Regions from separate parts of the Bradyrhizobium sp. P2_E8 genome, predicted to be linked through region 1. Evidence: riboswitches for the same ligand, from Rfam matches in the RefSeq annotation. Region 1 holds a riboswitch; each other region holds the start of a gene.

Region 1 (4,355 bases):
CGTCTTGCCCGAATAGGACTGGAAGACGCCATTGCCGTCGACATAGGTGAAGTCGATGAAGCGCGACTGCACGAAGGCGACGTTGCCCCACAGCTTCAGGCCAGCGACCGGGTTAACCGCGGCGGCGATTTCGACGCCCTTGGATTCCATCTTGCCGGCGACGTTGAAGACGATGCCGCTCTCGGGCACGTAGACGTTCTTGCGCTCGATGTCGAATGCCGAGAACGTGGCCTCCGCGCGCTTGTCGGCCGATTGCACCTTCACGCCGGTCTCATAGGTCCGCGACGTCGTCAGCAACAGCGGCACCGTTGGTGCGAGGATGAAGATGTTGGCGACCGTCGGATCGGCCGCCGTCGCATACTGGCTGTAGAGCATGACTCCCGGGGAGACCTCCCAGGTATAGCCGACGCGGCCGGTGACCGGGTTGAATATCTTCGAGAACGGATAGCCGCGGTCGGTGCGCAACACGCCCTCCGGCGAGTAGCGCGTGCGCGACAGTTCAATGTCCTCGAAGCGGATGCCGCCGATCAGCGCGAAGGTCGAGGTCAGCTTGAGCCGGTCCTCGAACGACAGCGAGGCCGTGTTGAGGTGGGTGTAGATCTTCTCGTCGCTGCGCGGGCCGTAGAGGCCGCGATCCGGATTGACCAGATCGACCGTATCCGAGGAGAACAGCGTGTCCTGCGAGACGTTGAACTGCGAGCTGCTCGCCATGACGGTGGCGACGAAGCGGTTGTCCATTCCGCCGACATTCGAGTTGACGGTGAGGTCGGTGATATTGCCGTAGAGACGCTGGGCGTGATCCAGCGCCAGGCGCTCGCGATAGACGTTGTTCGGACCGGAATCGTCGAACGAGTTGATCTCGTTGTTGAACCAGTGCCGGTGCGCATCGTAGCCGTAGACCTGGCTCTTCAGCGAGATGTTGTTGGTGATGTCCCACTGGAAGCCGCTGCGCAGCCACAGCTCGCTGGCGCCGCTGTGATTGTCGAGCACATTGTAGGTGGTGGTCAGCGTGCGCGCGTCCACGGTGACGGGATTGAGCGTCCCGGTGTGGCCGTTGAGATAGTAATTGGTCCACTGACCCGAGACGATGCCTGATGTCGGCACGATGCCCGGCGCGTTCGCCGGCACCAGCGGTGTGCCCCAGTAGAAGCGGTCCTTGTCCTGCTTGTACTCGGCCGCGCCCCAGATCTTCAGGCTGTCGTTGACGCGATAGTTCAGCTGGCCCGAGACGTTGCTGAGCTTCGAATAGGTGTCGTCGATGAAGCTCTTGTCGTTGGAATGGCTGATGTCGAAACGGTAGTCGAGCCCGTTGATCAGCGTACTGCCGCCCGAGCCGTAGCCGGCGCGATAGCCGTGGAAGGAATCGTAGGACGTGAAGGCGTCGTTGACAACAGGTCCGGTGTGCGGCGCCTTGGTCACGTAGTTGATCGCGCCGCCGGTCGCCCCGAGCCCCGCCACCAGCGAGTCCGGTCCCTTGATGATCTCGACCTGCTGCAGATTGGCGGTGTCCATCGGGCGGCCGGTCATGGTCGAGGGGCCGATCGGGATGCCGTTGTAGAGCGTGGTGAGCTGGTCGCCGGAAAAGCCGCGCATCGAGAAGATGGCGGGCGCACCGGGCGCATCGCCGCCGGTCACGCCGACGGCGGCCTTGGCGACGTCGGTCGTTGTCTTGATGCCCAGATCCTGAATCGTCTGCTGACCGATCACCTCGACGGTCGCCGGCGTTTCCCGCGCCGTGATCCCGAGCCGGGAGCCGACATCGGTGACGGCGGCGGTGTTCAGCGGCGTCTGCACCCGGCCGCTCTGAGACTGCGTTGCCGGAGCGGCGACGGCAGGGGCGGCGCGATTGCGCCACGCGGCGCGGCGCGCGGTCCGCGGCCTTTGATTGCCGGCGCTGTTGGCGCGAGCTGGCTTGGGTGTGGCCGGCGAGACGATCACCGGGCCGACCTCTTGCGGGGGACTCTGAGCCGCAGTCTGCGCCGTCGCCAGCGAGGACAGGGATGTCGAGAGCAGCAAGGCGAGRAGGGCAGGTGTAGCGCCCCGAAACTGCCCCCCTAATCCGCTGGAGACGCCGATACGTACACGCGAAAACTCCGGCGCAATGCCGGGACCGAGATGAAGATTTTGCACGACAACGCTCTACGGCGACGCAAACACACCGTCACCGCGGTTGCCTTAGCCATCTACCTTCGCCCCAGGCGGCAGATGCACCGGCTCCTCATCCGACATCGGGGCACCCCGCCCAATGCGTTCGCGCGTGACTCATGGCTGGCAGCAGGTTTCCTGGCTCGCGGGTCATCGCCTTCGACCGCCTTCCCAGAGGCCCGATCGGGACTCCAGTGGTTCGTTTGGTCGTCGGCTATCCGCCTACAGTTGCGGGGGCAGCCGCGGAATAGTCCGCCGAGACGGACGCACCGCATTCCCTTGAAGAGTCCTTGCGGACACTACCGATCACGAAACTGGCATCTGGCGAGGAGCCCGTCAACATCCGCGCGGGCTGTTCGATAGGCTCGCCCTTCGATCGTGCCATTGTGTGACCGTTTTGCCCGGCAGTTCAAAGGACCTCGTCGAGACGCGCAGACCTCTCGCGAGAGCGGCGGCATAGGCAATGCTGCCAAATGAAAACACCCGCGACGGACTGCTCCGCGCGGGTGTTACGAACTTTTCGATGATGCCATTCTGCCGGTGTTTTGCCCGACGTGTCAAAGCTCGACATCGCGGCGCTCCGGCGCGGATGCGCTTGTACGAGCAAGCGTGTTTGGCGCGAACTCAAAACAACAAATGATTTCAATGCCCCCGCTACTGTGCATGGGGTTGTTTTTTCAGTTTTTGTTTTGAGCCTGCCTTAACAGCCCGCTCACCGCCGTCCACGCGGCGTCTCGGCCTTGGCTGGCGGCTCGGTCTGCGGCGCGCAGGTGGCCGCCGCGAGCGTCGCCTGCGCCTGCGGCATCAGGCCGGGCTCGGCGGCGAGGGCCTTCATCACGATCAGGCCGGTGGTCGCAGGGGAATCGATGATCAGGCGGTCGGCCGCGGTGATCTCCTCGTCCTCGGGCAGCTCGTTGTGCTGCGCTTCCGTCATCAGGTCGAGCTCGATCACCTTCTTGCCCGCGGAGCGGTCGTTGATGGCGTAATAGGCGATCTCGTTGCGGGTGTAGAACGACACCGAGGTGTAGGCCTGGCTCACCGGCACGGTGAGCTTGATCGGCCCGCCCGTGAGATCGTAGCGGCAGATCGCCAGCGCGAAGGCCGGGTCCATGAACGGCATCGGTGAGGTATTCGGATCGGCAAGCGGAAGCTGGGTGACGCCGTTGAGCTTCGTCATCGGCGTCAGCCGCGAATAGGCGTCCTGCGTCGCGATCCGCGGCAGCGCCAGCACGCTGACGAGATGGACCACGAGGCCCAGCACCACACCGGCAACGATGGTGAACACCAGCCGGATCATGAGCAGCCCACCGTCGAGATCGTGGGCATCGGCGCATCGCGCTGGGTGCGCGTCGCGACGCCGACCGGGGTGTCGTAGAGGCGCAGCATCAGCGCGTAGCGCTCGATGCCGCCGGTCGGCAGCCAGTTGCCGGCGCGCGAGCGCGAGGCGATCCGGATCTCGAAGGTGCCGTCGGACTGCCGCACGATCTCCTGGCTGGTGAAGCCGTAGCGCTGCAGCGAATTGGCGACGAGATGGCCCTTGCGGTCGTACAGCGTCAGCGTCCAGAACCGCGCCGGCGGCGTCACGCCGGAGACGACGACGTCGCAGCGGCCGTCGAGCGCCTTCTTCTTGTCGTCGGCGGTCGCGGTGAAGGCGACGCCGTCACCGGTGCCGATTGGCAGCTCGCCGTTGCGCACGATCGTGGCGCGCGAATAGGGGTCGACGTCGGCGGTGCCGGTACGTGGGCGCGCGGTCCAGGGGCCGATGGTGAGCGCGCCGATCTCGGTGCCGCGCGTCGTCGTCATCCAGGTCGCGCCGACACCCACTACGGTCGCGAGCAGGAGGGCCGTCAATGTGGTCAGGATCAGCCGCACGGGTTTCGATCAGTTCTTGCGCGGGGCGGATGCATTCGCATTCTCTTCCGCATAGTTTTGCGGGAAGGCGAGCGCGCTTGTCGACGAGGCCGGCTTGGCGGGCTTGCCGTCGTTGGCGGACGACTTGTTCGCGGTCTTGGCCGCGTCATCCAGCAGCTTCTCGACGCGCACCAGGATGTCGGCGCCGCGCTTGGTCAGCACCGGCGGCGGACCGGGCTTGGTCTCCAGCACCTTCGGCGCGGCATTGGCTTGCGCGGCCATCGGCTGCGGCGGCAGCTTCTGGCCCATGCCGATGCCGGGGATTTCCCGGACCTCGACGCCCTGATGCGCCGCGACCA
Region 2 (4,355 bases), on a different contig from region 1:
ACACGGTCGGATAGATCCAGTGTGGAATCGAGCCGAGCCAGTTCCAGACGCGCTCGGTGTGGTTGGTATCGAGCACAGTCTCGCCGGAGCGCGAGGAGACATAGAGCTTGGTGCCGGCATCGTCGCCGAGCGCAATCAAGTAGAGCGGTCGCAGCGGATCATAACGGGCAGTTACGCTCCATTGGTCTCGGTCGATGATCGCTTCGAGCCGCGGTGATTTGCTCGCGGGATGATGTTGCACGACGTCGAGCGCCTGCTGTTCGGAAATGCCAGTGATGACGTGGCCATCGGCTGCAGAGATCGTCTGCCGTTTGCTGTCCCAGCCCGTCATCCGATACACCGGCTCGTCGGCCAGCATGGAAAGCCGGAGATCGCGCGGATAGCGGGTGGCGCCTGCCATCTTCATCGCGTCGTCCGGCGACAGCGTCACCTTCTCCCATTGAATGTCGGGAAGCGCTGCCAGTCTTTCCTTGTCTGAAAGGCTGGGAAAGGCGACGTACATCATCACCACGCCGGAAATGAACCACATGGCGAAAAACAGGCAGGTAGTGATGCCGATCCACCGGTGCCCGATATACAGCCACCGCCGGAGCGTTCGTTTCAGGGCGCGTGCCACGCTCAGAACTTCACGTTGACCGCGAGCTGAGCCGTGCGGGGCATGCCGAGCAGCCACTGTGTGGTGCCGCCCGAAGTCGTGTACACCTCGTCGAACAGATTGTAGACGCGGAACGACACGGTGGTGTTGAGATCGGGCTTCCACTGCACACTGGCATTGACGATGTTATAGGCCGGGCGCGTCATCGTGTTGGCATTGTCCGCGTAGGTCTTGCCGACGATCTGCACGCCCGCATTGGCCGACCAGTTCGGCGCAAAGGCCCAGGTCGCCCAGATGTTGGAGACGGTCTGCGGTATGTTGACCGGCACGTTGCCGGCATAGTTCACGGCCACGCCACCAACCGATTGCACGAAGTCGTCATACTTCGCGCGCAGGAAGGCGGTGTTTGCATCTATTCGCCAGCCATAGTCGAGTAGGAATCCGACTGATGCTTCGATCCCACGCGATGATTGCTGGCCGACCTGGACGGTGAGCGAAGGAATGTTGGGATCGCGTGCCAGCAGGTTGTTCTTTACGATCTCGTAGCCGGCCAGTGTCCATTCACCCCGGCCGCCCCAGAACGATTGCTTGACGCCGATCTCGATCTGTTTGCCTGTGGCCAGATCGAAGTTCTTGTTTGCGGAGGACAGCGAGATGAGCCCTCCGACAGGGTCGACGGCCGTTGCATACTGGCCATAGAATGCGAGGTCCTTCATCGGTGTATAGACCGCACCGGCGCGCCAGGTTGTCGAGGAGAACGACTTCTCGAAGCTGTTGGCGGGCGTGACATGGTCGGTGCGCGTGATGGTCGGGTCATCCTGGCGGATACCGGCAATCAAGGATAGTTGCTCGGTCACCGACAGCCGGTTTTCGGCAAACAGCGCATACTGGTTGGTTACGCTGCCGTAACTGGGAATCGTGGCGTTCGGGCTGCTGAACAAGCCTGGAACGAAGTTGAACGGGTTGACGGACGATGAGCCGCCATAAGGCGAATTGTTGGTGTGGGTGAAATTGATGCTGTTGACGTCGAAGCCCGCCACGAACTCATTGGCCATGCCAAGGACGTGCCCGCGGAATTTCGCATCCAAGCGATTGCCGACTTGCTGCTGATCGTGAAAAATCTCGATGTAGCTGCTTCGATTGATCAGGCCGGTGGCGGGATTGTAGGCGTAGCTCTCGACGTCCTTCCAGTGCCTCTTGGAGTTCAGGTAGTAGAGCGTGTTCTGGATCGAGATGCCATCGGCAACCTGCCATTCGGTCTTCACCTGGTTCCAGCTATCCTGGTATCGGATGTGACTGTCGCTGACATTGTAGTTCTTGAACCGGAGAGATTCATTAAGTATGCCGTTGATCAACGGCGTTCCGAAGTACCGCGATGGGTTGCGGTCACCGTAGTCCGTGGACAGCGTCCAGGTGACGTCTTCGTTCTGCCTGATCTGGACCACGGCATGAAGCGCGACATTCGAGGTGTCGTCACGATCAACCCATCCGTCCGATATGTTGCCGGTGGCGGTGATCCGATAGGCCACGTCCTTGCTAACCGGGCCGCCGCTATCCACGGCAATTCGCCTCGTCATGTTGCTGTCCAGCGAGACCTCTGCCTGGTTGCGAGCGACCCACGACGGCAGTTTCGAAACGATGTTGATGGCGCCGCCGACCGCACCGGCGCCATACATCACCGACGCAGGGCCGCGCAGCACTTCGATGCGCTCAGTCGACCACGTGTCGAACGGAAAGGTCACCGTCCCGGCACCGATGTAGAGCTGGGTGCCGTCGTACAGCGTCATGACGGAGCCAAGGCCCGTGAAGCCGCGGGTATTGAACGAGACGCCGCCATTGCCGGGGGCCGGGCTCGCTGTGAAACCGGTCGCGTTTTGCGTCACCGCGTCCAGGATGTTCTGCTGGCCGCGCTCGGCGATGGTCTCGGCTGATATCACCTCCACGCTGGCCGGCGTCTGCAGTCGCGTGAGGCCGAGGCGGCTGCCGGCCGTGCTCGCACCGGTGAGGTTGAGCGTCGGTGCGGCGAACGCCGGACCCGTCGGGTTCACAGTCGGAGCACGCGAGTCGCCAGTTACACTTCGTTGTTGGCGTGAGCGCGCGGAGCGCATTGCATCGCTGCGTCGGGTGCTGCGGGCATTCGGCTGCCTCACTGGCGGCTGCACCACCACAGGGTCGAGCGTCTGGCCCGGCCTTTCGGACTGCGCCCAGCCGTCGGTCGACAGCACAAGGCAGGAGAATGCAACTGAACGGAGCAACGCGCAGCGCTGCCGTGGCGCGGAAATTTTACGGGAGGTCATCAATAGTCTCGCGATAACGTGGCACGTCACCGCGAACGCAGTTTGGCCGCTGCCTCAAGAGGAAGACAGCTCAACACTCATCAGGACACCCCGCCCAATGTGCTCGCGTGTGACCACGACTGACGGCAGGTCTCCTGGCTCGCGGGTCGCTGCCTGTCGCCGCCTTCCCAAGCCCGCAGGCCCAGTGGCTTTTGACGAAGGCTCGCCGCTTACAGTTGCGGGGGCAGCCACGGCGTTGGGGGATCCCCGCACCGTATTCCCTATTGATCTCCCGAAAGAGAACCGTCGCAGGCACCCTAATTTTATTTGCAAAGGACTGTCAACTGGCCATCGGGCTGCGGCGGAAAGCAGCGCGCTGTCCCGATCGCCCGACCGAGCGGGGATTGCCAAAGTCCTTAGCTGGCGACCACCCGGGGGCGGCCTTTCGTCTGTCTCGGGCCAAGTCAGGTTGTGGCCCAAACACGAAGTGCAGACGAAACGCCAATTTGTCGGCTCATAGGGGTAGACCGGAAGCAGACGGCGTGCCGCCTGAACGGCGCATTTTGACCCGCAACGGACATTAATGGCTTGACCCAATGCAGATCCATTGGGTTGATAGGATTTGCTTTCAGGTGCAATGGGTGGGCGTAAGCGCGAGGCGCACGGATGGAGTTGCCCGCTACACTGAACCTCATTGACTTGACGGTGAGCGCACATCGAGAGCTCACAAAACCCGGGCGACTGCGCCTCGACCGGTTGAGAAAGCCTGGCAGGGGCGTGACGGCACTGGTTTATGCAGCGACGCTCCTTGTGGCGTTTACTGCAGCTTGCGCATATGCCGCTGACATAGCTTATCTGGCTCCCCCCGGAGTTGCGGCAAACGAGTTTCCCTCACCACAGCGCCCTGTTGCACGGATTGTCAGCTCACGCCGCTCCGCCGAAGAGCGCCGCGACGCTCTCGATGAGGCCGGCCAGATCGCACGCGTTCTTGAACTGAAACCTGGCATGACAGTCGGCGACATTGGTGCAGGCAGTGGCTACCACACGGTCAGACTCTCGTACCTCGTCGGACCCGCCGGCTCTGTCGTTGCCCAGGAAGTCACGCGGGATTACCTCATAGAACTCGCCAGGCGAACAGAATCTCTGAAGTTGACGAACGTGCAATTCGCGCTCGGCGAACCACACGACCCGCGTCTGCCCGCTTCGTCGCTGGATGCCGCAATCCTTGTGCACATGTATCACGAGATAGCGCAACCCTATGCCTTCCTCTACAATCTCGCGCCCGCCTTGAAGCAGGGTGCACGGGTCGGAATTGTCGACCTCGAGCTTCCGACGTCGAAGCATGGCACGCCAATCGAGCTCCTGCGCTGCGAATTGACCGCCGTCGGCTATCGCGAGGTCGCCACATATAAGCTCGCAGGGGATGGAGGGTACCTGGCCGTATTCTCTCCGCCGGAGGTAGCGGGTCGAAAATCTCCCCGCGA
Region 3 (4,355 bases), on a different contig from region 1:
AATCAGCATCACGCTCCGCTGCCGACTTGAAACTCACCACGCCCGCGAACAGGCGACCGTCGACCTCGGGCAGCACCACATGCATCGCAAGGTCGCCGGGCGACAGGCCGCGCAGCGATTCCGCCCACTCCTCGCGCCGCGCCGTGGAGAGCGCGACCTGGAACACGGGACACGATGCAGCATCGAACGGTGTCGTGCCGTCATCGCCGACCGCGGAGAACGCCGTCGCATTGACGATCGCGGCCGGAGGATCTTGCGCAAGGAGCGCCCGCAGCCAGTCCGCAACGCCCGCGGCCTTCAGCGAGGTGACGAAAAGGCCATACGCGTCAAACCCCTTCTCGCGCAGCGTGGCAATCAGCGCGTCGACCGGGCCGGTGTCCGCGGCGGTGAGGTACGAGCGATAAAACGTCACCAGCGCGCGCGGCCTGCCCTCGCCGTCCGGTATCGCCGCGATGACGCCGCGCGCGGGATCGTAAAAGCCCATCTCGGGCACGGTCGTCTCGCCGACGACCGGACCGGCGTAGAGGCCCGAGGCCAGTGCAAGCTGCGCGATCGCCGCTTGCGCCGCGACCGGACCACCGGTGTCGCAGAGCACCTTCAAGCGGCGCAGCGTCGAGACCGGCAGGGTTGAGTATGCATCGAGCCGTGTGTCGTCGCGGCCATCGGCCGGCAGCACCGCGAGCACGATGCCGCGCGCCTTCGCAAGTTGCTGGAGAGCCGCGAGTCCGTAGAGCCAATAGGACTCGCCGCCGATCAGGCGGACCAGAATGCCGCGAGCCTGGGCCAGCGTGCGCTCGATGTAGGTGTCGATAGAAAGCGGATGACGCAGTTCGGCGAGATTGGCGAGCCGCAGCGACGGCAGGCTGTCGCGGCCGCGCCGCCAGCCGGCCGCGAACGCGGCCAGATCGGAATCCGAGTACGAGAGCACCACGAGATCGGCCGGGTCCTGGCCGATGTCCCTTGGCGTCGCGGTCTCTTCCAGACCGCGGCTCTCGCGGAAGACGACGTGCATCAGATGCCAGATCCTGAAAGACCAAGTCCCGCTCTTATCGCGGCCTCGTCGATATCGCCGTGCTCGCCGATCACGACGAGCCTTGACTGGCGCGCGACCGCGCCCCAGGGCTTGTCGAACTGGTGACGCACGCGCTCACCGACCGCCTGGAGCAGCAGGCGCATCGGCTTGCCCGCGACCGCGATGTAGCCCTTGACGCGCAGCACGTTCTGCTCGCGCGACAGGCGCTGAACCGAGGCGACCAGTGTGTCGATATCCGTGACCTCAGGAAGGTCGATTACCACTGAGGCAAAGTCGTCGTGCTCATGCTCCTCTTCGCCGTCGTGATGCGACGGGCGCGCGGCGAGATCATTCTCGGCGGCAGCACCGAGGCCGAGGATGACGCGGGCGTCGATCGCTCCATCAGTGATGGGGAGCATCGGCACGCGGCGCGGCATCTCGGCGGTGATGGCAGCCTTGGCCGCTTCGATCCCCGCAGCACCTGCGAGATCGGCCTTGGTGAGCAGCACGATGTCGGCGCRGGCGATCTGGTCCTCGAACACTTCCGACAGCGGCGTCTCGTGATCGAGATTTTCGTCCGCCGCACGCTGCGCTTCCACCGCGGCCGGATCCGGCGCAAAGCGTCCGGCGGCGACGGCCTCGGCATCGGCGAGCGCGATCACGCCGTCCACGGTGATGCGCGAGCGGATCTCCGGCCAGTCGAACGCCTTGAGCAAAGGCTTGGGCAGCGCGAGGCCCGAGGTCTCGATCAGGATGTGATCGGGCCTTACGGGCCGCGCCAGCAACAGTTCCATGGTCGGGATGAAATCGTCGGCAACGGTGCAGCAGATGCAGCCATTGGCGAGCTCGACGATGTTTTCCTCCGGACAATTGGCATCGGCGCAGGACTTCAGGATCTGGCCGTCGACGCCCTCGCTGCCGAACTCGTTGACGAGCACCGCGAGCCTCTTGCCGTTGGGATTTGCGAGAAGATGCTGGATCAGCGTCGTCTTGCCGGAGCCGAGAAAGCCGGTCACCACCGTGACAGGGACTTTTGCGAGCGAATTCATTCGGCGGCCTCCGGCACGACGGCAATGGGGGGAATGCGGGCAAGCGATTGCTTGCGGAAGATCTCGGGGCGGCTGCGCCAGGGCACGAGGCCGTCGGGCGCGGCCGCATAGGCGGCGGCGCCCGCGATCACGTCGCGCGCGTTGGCATCCGACAGGCGGCCATAGACATAGGACCAGCGGCCGGGCGCGCTCAGCGCGACCGAGCAACCCTGGTTACAGGCCGACAGGCATTCGACGGGAACCACATTGACGCCATCGGGCACGCCGGCCTCCAGGATCGCACCGTGAAGGCGCTTGCCCGGAGTGACTTCGCCCTCGCCAAGTGTCTCGCCGGCGCGGCAGGTAATGCAGACGTGAAGTGTGACGGTCATCGCCTCTTCCAGAATAAACAGCGGGAGGCGAAGAGGCCCACGAACCGGTCTTGCGAGGGTCCGTTTCCCCGTCGCGGAACACCCCGTCCGCCGGTCCAAAAATCGTCCGCGCTGGCAGGTCTCCCGGCTTGCGGAGCAGGGTTTTACCCTTCGATCCCCGCCTTCCCGATCCCGTTAGGGGTCAGTGGCCTCGGGCATCTCTCCGGTCACGGTCGCGGGGGCGGCTGCATTTTGGACCCAAATCTTGCCGATTCGGACCCTATCGCATTCCCTCTTCGCCTGTCATAGGACAGGAACCAACGCCGGGCCACCATTTGCCCCCGGCCGCCTCTTGTCAAGCCGAAGGACCAGGTACGATGACGCCTGAACCGGATACCCAAACGAGCGAGGAAACCGACGCCCGCCACGCCGCGAAAATGGCGAAGAAGAAGGCCGCCCGCGACAAGATCATGGCGACCAAGAGCGGCGAAAAGGGCCTCATCATCGTCCATACCGGCGCCGGCAAGGGCAAGTCGTCCTCGGCCTTCGGCATGATCGTGCGCTGCGTCGCCCACGGCTTCCCCTGCGCGGTGGTGCAGTTCATCAAGGGCGCCTGGGACACCGGCGAGCGCCGCCTGCTCACGGGTCATTTCGGCGATCTCTGCCAGTTCCACGCGATGGGCGAAGGTTTCACCTGGGAGACGCAGKACCGCGCCCGCGACATCGCCGCCGCACGCGCCGGCTGGGAGAAGGCGAAGGAGCTGATCCTCGATCCCAGCCTGCGCATGGTCGTGCTCGACGAGATCAACATCGCGCTGCGCTACGACTACCTCGATATCGCTGAGGTCGTCGAATTCCTCAGCACGCAAAAGCCTGAGATGACGCATGTCGTGCTCACCGGGCGTAACGCCAAGGACGAGCTGATCGAGATCGCCGACCTCGCCACCGAGATGACGCTGGTGAAACATCCGTTCCGCTCCGGCATCAAGGCGCAGGCCGGCGTCGAGTTCTGAAGACACACGCGATGGCGCGCGCATTGATGATCCAGGGGGCCGGCTCGGACGTGGGCAAGTCGCTCATCGTCGCCGGTCTTGCGCGCGCCTTCACGCGGCGCGGCCTGCGCGTGCTTCCCTTCAAGCCGCAGAACATGTCGAACAATGCGGCCGTGACCGTCGATGGTGGCGAGATCGGCCGCGCTCAAGCACTGCAAGCCCTCGCCGCCGGCGTCGAGCCACACACCGACATGAACCCGGTGCTCCTGAAGCCGGAGACCGATGTCGGAGCGCAAGTCATCGTGCATGGCAAGCGCATCGCAACTGCGCGTGCGCGTGACTATGCGGCGATGAAGCCACAGCTGATGGGCTCCGTGCTGGAGAGCTTCGAGCGGCTGAAGGCGCGGGCCGATCTCGTGCTGGTCGAAGGCGCCGGCAGTCCCGCCGAAGTGAACCTGCGCAAGGCCGACATCGCCAATATGGGCTTTGCCCGAAAGGCCGATGTGCCGGTTGTGCTGATCGGCGATATCGACCGGGGCGGCGTCATCGCCCAGCTCGTCGGCATCAAGACGGTGATCGACCCCGACGATGCCGCGATGATCCGGGGTTTTGTCATCAACAAGTTCCGTGGCGATCCCACGCTGTTCGACGACGGCTACAAGCTGATCGAGCAGAAGACGTCCTGGCGCGGCCTTGGTGTGCTGCCCTGGTTTGCGCGCGCCGGCGAGCTGCCGGCCGAGGACGCGCTGGGCCTCAGCGACGCGCGAAAGCCGGGCCAATGCAAGATCGCCTGTCTCGCGCTGTCACGGATCGCCAATTTCGACGATCTCGATCCGCTCAAGCTCGAACCCGGCGTCGATCTCGTGATGGTCCGTCCGGGTGAAGCGATCCCCGGCGACGTGAGGCTCGTCATCATCCCCGGCTCCAAATCGACCCGCGGCGACCTCGCCTT
Region 4 (4,355 bases), on a different contig from region 1:
TTCGTCTACCCGCATATGCTGGAAGCCTGGCGCGCGGCGGGCGCCGACATCTCGACCTTCTCGCCGCTTGCCGATGAAGCGCCCGATGCGAGCGCCGATGTCTGCTGGCTGCCCGGCGGCTATCCCGAGCTTCATGCCGGGAAGATCGCGGCCAACGCGCGCTTTCGCAGCGGCTTGCGCGCCTTCGCCGAGACGCGACCGGTGCACGGTGAATGCGGAGGCTATATGGTGCTAGGAACCGCTTTGACCGACGCCGACGGTGTCTGCCATGAGATGGCGGGCCTGCTCGGCCTGGAGACCAGCTTTGCCAAGCGCCGCATGCATCTGGGCTATCGTCTCGCCGAACTCGCCGCGCCGATGCCGGGACATCGCGCCGGCGCACGCCTGCGCGGCCATGAGTTCCACTATTCGACCATTCTTGCCCAGCCCGACACGCCGCTCGCGGTCGTGCACGATGCGACCGGTGCGGTCATCGCCGAGACCGGTTCGCGCCGGGGCAACGCCACCGGCACGTTCTTCCATCTGATCGCGGAGGACCGGTGAGCGGTTTTGTCTCCTTTATCTCCGCCGGTCCCGGCGACCCCGAGCTTCTCACGCTCAGGGGTGCCGCCCGGCTGCGCGAGGCCGATGTCGTGCTTTTTGACGACCTCGCCTCGGGCGCGATCCTCGACCTCGCCCGTCCCGGCGCCAATCTCGTTGCGGTGGGGAAACGGGCCGGGCGGCCTTCGACCAAGCAGCATCACGTCAACCGCCTGCTGGTCGACTATGCCGCGACTGGCGCGCGCGTGGTGCGGTTGAAGTCCGGCGATGCCGGCATCTTTGGCCGGCTCGAGGAGGAACTCGAAACGCTGCGCGAAGCCGGCATCGGCTATGAGATCGTTCCCGGCGTCACTTCGGCCTGCGTGGCCGCTGCGCAAGCCGGCATACCCCTGACCCGGCGCCATACCTCGCGCCGGGTGCAGTTCGTGACCGGGGCCGACGTCACCGGCGAGCTGCCGCAAAACCTGAACTGGGCGGCGCTGGCCGACCCTGAGGCGACCACCGTGGTCTATATGGGCCGCCGCACCTTTCCGGCCCTTGCCGCAAAGTTGATCGCGCACGGCCTCGCGCCGACCACGCCGGCGCTGTTCGCCGAATCCCTCGGCCGGCCCGACGAGCGGCTGGTCCGCACCACCATTGCCGAGCTGGCCGAGCAGCTTGCGCGGGGCGGCGCTGCCTCGACGGCCGCCGTGATCCTGTTCGGCGCACTGGCGGGAGAATACCCGTCATGATGGTCTCAATCGCCCTTCAGCCCTTGACGCCCGGCTGGCGAAAGGGGCACACAGGACGGGCATGGTGCTCGATGCGGTGCAAGCCGCCGGAGCATAATCGGGAATGGGGGTGGGCGGACAGTTGCGCCGCCCAAAACCCCAGCCGCCCCCGCGACTGTAAGCGGTGAGGGGCTCCGATCAGCCACTGGGCCGCAAGGCTCGGGAAGGCCGGAGAACCCCAGTGAACCGCGAGCCAGGAGACCGGCCGTGCATGTTTTGTGGCCAAGGCCGTCGGGTGTGACGGCAGGAAGGAACTGAACCATGCATATCGAACCCGGAGTCGTATCGGGCGCCAAGCTCGTGTTGAGTTACGCAACCGGCATCGCCGTCGGCGGCGTTGCGTTGAAGCTCGCGGTCGAGACCGTGCGCGAGCAGGGCATCACGTCGTTCGCGGCGCGGACGCTCGCCACCACGGGCCTCGTGTTCGTCTTCTTCGAGATCCTGCCGCACTTCCCGGTCGGCGTGTCCGAGGTGCACTTCATCCTTGGCTCGACCCTGTTCCTGCTGTTCGGGGCAGCGCCGGCGGCCTTCGGCCTTGCGTTCGGCCTGCTGTTCCAGGGTGTGTTCTTCGAGCCGCCGGACCTGCCGCAATACGGCATGAACGTCACCACGCTGCTGGTGCCGCTGTTCGCGATCCAGGCGATCGCCGGACGGATCGTTGCCCGCAACACCGCCTATGTCGATCTCAGGTATCGCCAGGCGCTGGCGCTTTCGACGACCTATCAGGCCGGCGTCATCGCGTGGGTCGCGTTCTGGGCGCTCTATGGTTCCGGCTTTGGCGCGACCAACCTCGTCAACATCGCGACCTTCGCGGCCTCCTACGCGCTCGTCATCGTGATCGAGCCGCTGGCCGATCTCGCCGTGCTGGCGCTGGCGAAGTCGCTGCGCGGCGTCACCGCGCCCGGCCTCGTGACCCCGCGCCTGCACAACGCGGCCTAAGAGACAAGCGAAAGGGCGGCCGTGATGGCCGCCCTTCGCGAACGTGATGCTCACGCTCTCCCTGATAGGCATCGGTTGCGGTGATCCCGAGCAGCTCACGCGCGCCGCCGTTCAAGCCATTAACGCGGCCGATCTCATCCTGATCCCGCGCAAGGGGAGAGCGAAATCCGATCTCGCCGATCTCAGGCGGACGATCTGCGCGGATGTGCTCACCAATCCAACGACGCGCATTGCCGAGTTCGACCTTCCCGTCCGCGACGCCGGTGAAGTGGACTATCGCAAGGGTGTGGACGATTGGCACGATGCGGTCGCCGCGACGTGGTCGCGGACAATCGCAAGCCAACTCGAAGGTGACGGCAGGGTCGCGCTGCTGATCTGGGGCGATCCTTCGCTCTACGATTCCTCGCTGCGCATTGCGCGCCGGCTCGATCCCTTGCCTGATATCGAGGTCATCCCCGGTATCACGTCGATCCAGGCGCTGTGCGCGGCGCATGCGCTGCCGCTCAACGACATCGGCGAGCCCTTTCTGGTCACGACGGGACGGCGCTTGCGTGAAGGCGGCTGGCCGCAGGGCGTCGACACCGTGGTCGTGATGCTCGATGGCGGCACGGCGTTCCAGTCGCTCGATCCGGCCGGGCTCGACATCTGGTGGGGCGCCTATCTCGGCATGCCCGATCAGATCGTCATGTCCGGCGCGCTTGCCGAGGTAGGGCCGCGCATCGCCGCGCTGCGGCAGCAGGCGCGCGAGCGGCATGGCTGGATCATGGACAGCTACATTCTCAAGCGCAGGCCGTAAGCGAGGCAGCATGCTCCCCGACTGGGTCACCCAAAAATGTCCCGAAATCTCCGCGGTCCATCGCGAGGCGGCGATCGCGCGGCAGGCGCAACTGACGAAGCCGACCGGCGCGCTCGGCCGGCTCGAGCAGCTCGCGATCGAGCTCGCGGGCCTGCAAGCGACCAAGCAGCCGCGCGCGGCACGCGTGCCGATCATCATTTTCGCCGGCGATCACGGCATCGTCGCGCAAGGCGTGTCGGCCTATCCGCAAGGAGTGACCATCGCGATGATGGCGAATTTTGCCTCCGGTGGCGCTGCGATCTCGGTGCTGGCGCGGGAGCTTGGTTCGAGCCTGGAGGTGGTTGACGCCGGCACGTTGGCGCCGGAGGCGGTAGCAGGCATCGTCATCGACAAGCCGCGCAGCGGCACGCGCGATTTCAGTGTCGAGGCGGCGCTCGCACCGTCCGAGCTGGCCTTCGCTTTCGAAGCCGGTCAGCGCGCCGTCGCGCGCGCGGAAGCCAGCCAGCCCGATCTTCTGATCTTCGGCGAGATGGGCATCGGCAACACCACGACCTCGGCGGCGATCGCGGCGAGCCTGCTCGGCGTGAGCGCCGAGGAGATCGCCGGCAGCGGCACTGGCGTCGATGCCGCCGGCCGTGCGCACAAGGCGCACGTGATCGATGCCGCGATTGCGCGTCACGGCGTTGCGGGTGCGCCGCCCGAAAAAATCCTGTGCGCCGTTGGCGGCCTCGAGATCGCGGCCATCTGCGGCGCCATCATTGCGGCCGCGCAGCGCCGTATCCCTGTATTGATCGACGGCTTCATCGTGTCGGTCGCGGCGCTGACGGCCGTGCGGCTCAATCCGTCGTGCCAGCCGTTCCTGCTGCCCTCGCATCAATCGGCGGAGCAGGGGCATCGGCTGGTGCTCCGCGCGCTGAACGCGCAGCCGCTGATCAGCCTCGATCTCAGGCTCGGGGAGGGATCGGGCGCCGCCATCGCGCTGCCGCTGGTGCGGCTCGCCTGCAGCCTTCACAATGGCATGGCGACCTTCGCGCAGGCCAATGTGCCGGATCGCCCGGCCTGATCCGGCTCACGCCACGCGCTGATTGACCGACACGACGCGCCAGCCGGTCGCCAGCCGGTCGATCCGGGTCAGCGACAGCGGATCGATCACGAAGCGCAGCGCGGCTTGCGGCGTGAGATCCAGCGCGATGCACAGCGCGGCGCGGATCGTGCCGGAATGCACGACGAGCGTTGCGGGCCCAGCTTCGATCCGTGACAGCCCATGTCGGACGCGGGCGACCTGGTCCTCAAAGCTTTCACCTCCCGGT

Evidence for each region. A riboswitch is a leader RNA that binds a small molecule or an ion and turns the genes downstream of it on or off. The one in region 1 is predicted to bind cobalamin.
Region 2: linked by a shared signal. The riboswitch ahead of AC1D00_RS12325 (TonB-dependent receptor) and the one ahead of AC1D00_RS25075 (TonB-dependent receptor) in region 1 are both predicted to bind cobalamin.
Region 3: linked by a shared signal. The riboswitch ahead of AC1D00_RS03920 (DUF1636 family protein) and the one ahead of AC1D00_RS25075 (TonB-dependent receptor) in region 1 are both predicted to bind cobalamin.
Region 4: linked by a shared signal. The riboswitch ahead of AC1D00_RS14780 (energy-coupling factor ABC transporter permease) and the one ahead of AC1D00_RS25075 (TonB-dependent receptor) in region 1 are both predicted to bind cobalamin.

Annotation. Positions count from the first base shown of each region.
Region 1 is NZ_JBFUES010000511.1:345-4,699, reverse strand. Features, by position in the region: gene AC1D00_RS25075 (TonB-dependent receptor) at 1-2,130, opposite strand, end outside; cobalamin riboswitch at 2,257-2,464, opposite strand; gene AC1D00_RS25070 (DUF1254 domain-containing protein) at 2,858-3,442, opposite strand; gene AC1D00_RS25065 (DUF1214 domain-containing protein) at 3,439-4,017, opposite strand; partial or broken gene AC1D00_RS25060 (penicillin-binding transpeptidase domain-containing protein) at 4,027-4,355, opposite strand, start outside.
Region 2 is NZ_JBFUES010000171.1:2,650-7,004, forward strand. Features, by position in the region: gene AC1D00_RS12320 (PepSY domain-containing protein) at 1-616, opposite strand, end outside; gene AC1D00_RS12325 (TonB-dependent receptor) at 619-2,892, opposite strand; cobalamin riboswitch at 3,000-3,194, opposite strand; gene AC1D00_RS12330 (class I SAM-dependent methyltransferase) at 3,649-4,355, shown strand, end outside.
Region 3 is NZ_JBFUES010000039.1:158-4,512, forward strand. Features, by position in the region: partial or broken gene AC1D00_RS03910 (cobaltochelatase subunit CobN) at 1-1,012, opposite strand, end outside; gene cobW (cobalamin biosynthesis protein CobW) at 1,012-2,061, opposite strand; gene AC1D00_RS03920 (DUF1636 family protein) at 2,058-2,432, opposite strand; cobalamin riboswitch at 2,529-2,748, opposite strand; gene cobO (cob(I)yrinic acid a,c-diamide adenosyltransferase) at 2,789-3,424, shown strand; gene AC1D00_RS03930 (cobyric acid synthase) at 3,436-4,355, shown strand, end outside.
Region 4 is NZ_JBFUES010000221.1:3,038-7,392, forward strand. Features, by position in the region: gene AC1D00_RS14770 (cobyrinate a,c-diamide synthase) at 1-543, shown strand, start outside; gene cobA (uroporphyrinogen-III C-methyltransferase) at 540-1,271, shown strand; cobalamin riboswitch at 1,317-1,534, shown strand; gene AC1D00_RS14780 (energy-coupling factor ABC transporter permease) at 1,572-2,249, shown strand; gene cobF (precorrin-6A synthase (deacetylating)) at 2,296-3,045, shown strand; gene cobT (nicotinate-nucleotide--dimethylbenzimidazole phosphoribosyltransferase) at 3,056-4,108, shown strand; gene AC1D00_RS14795 (histidine phosphatase family protein) at 4,115-4,355, opposite strand, start outside.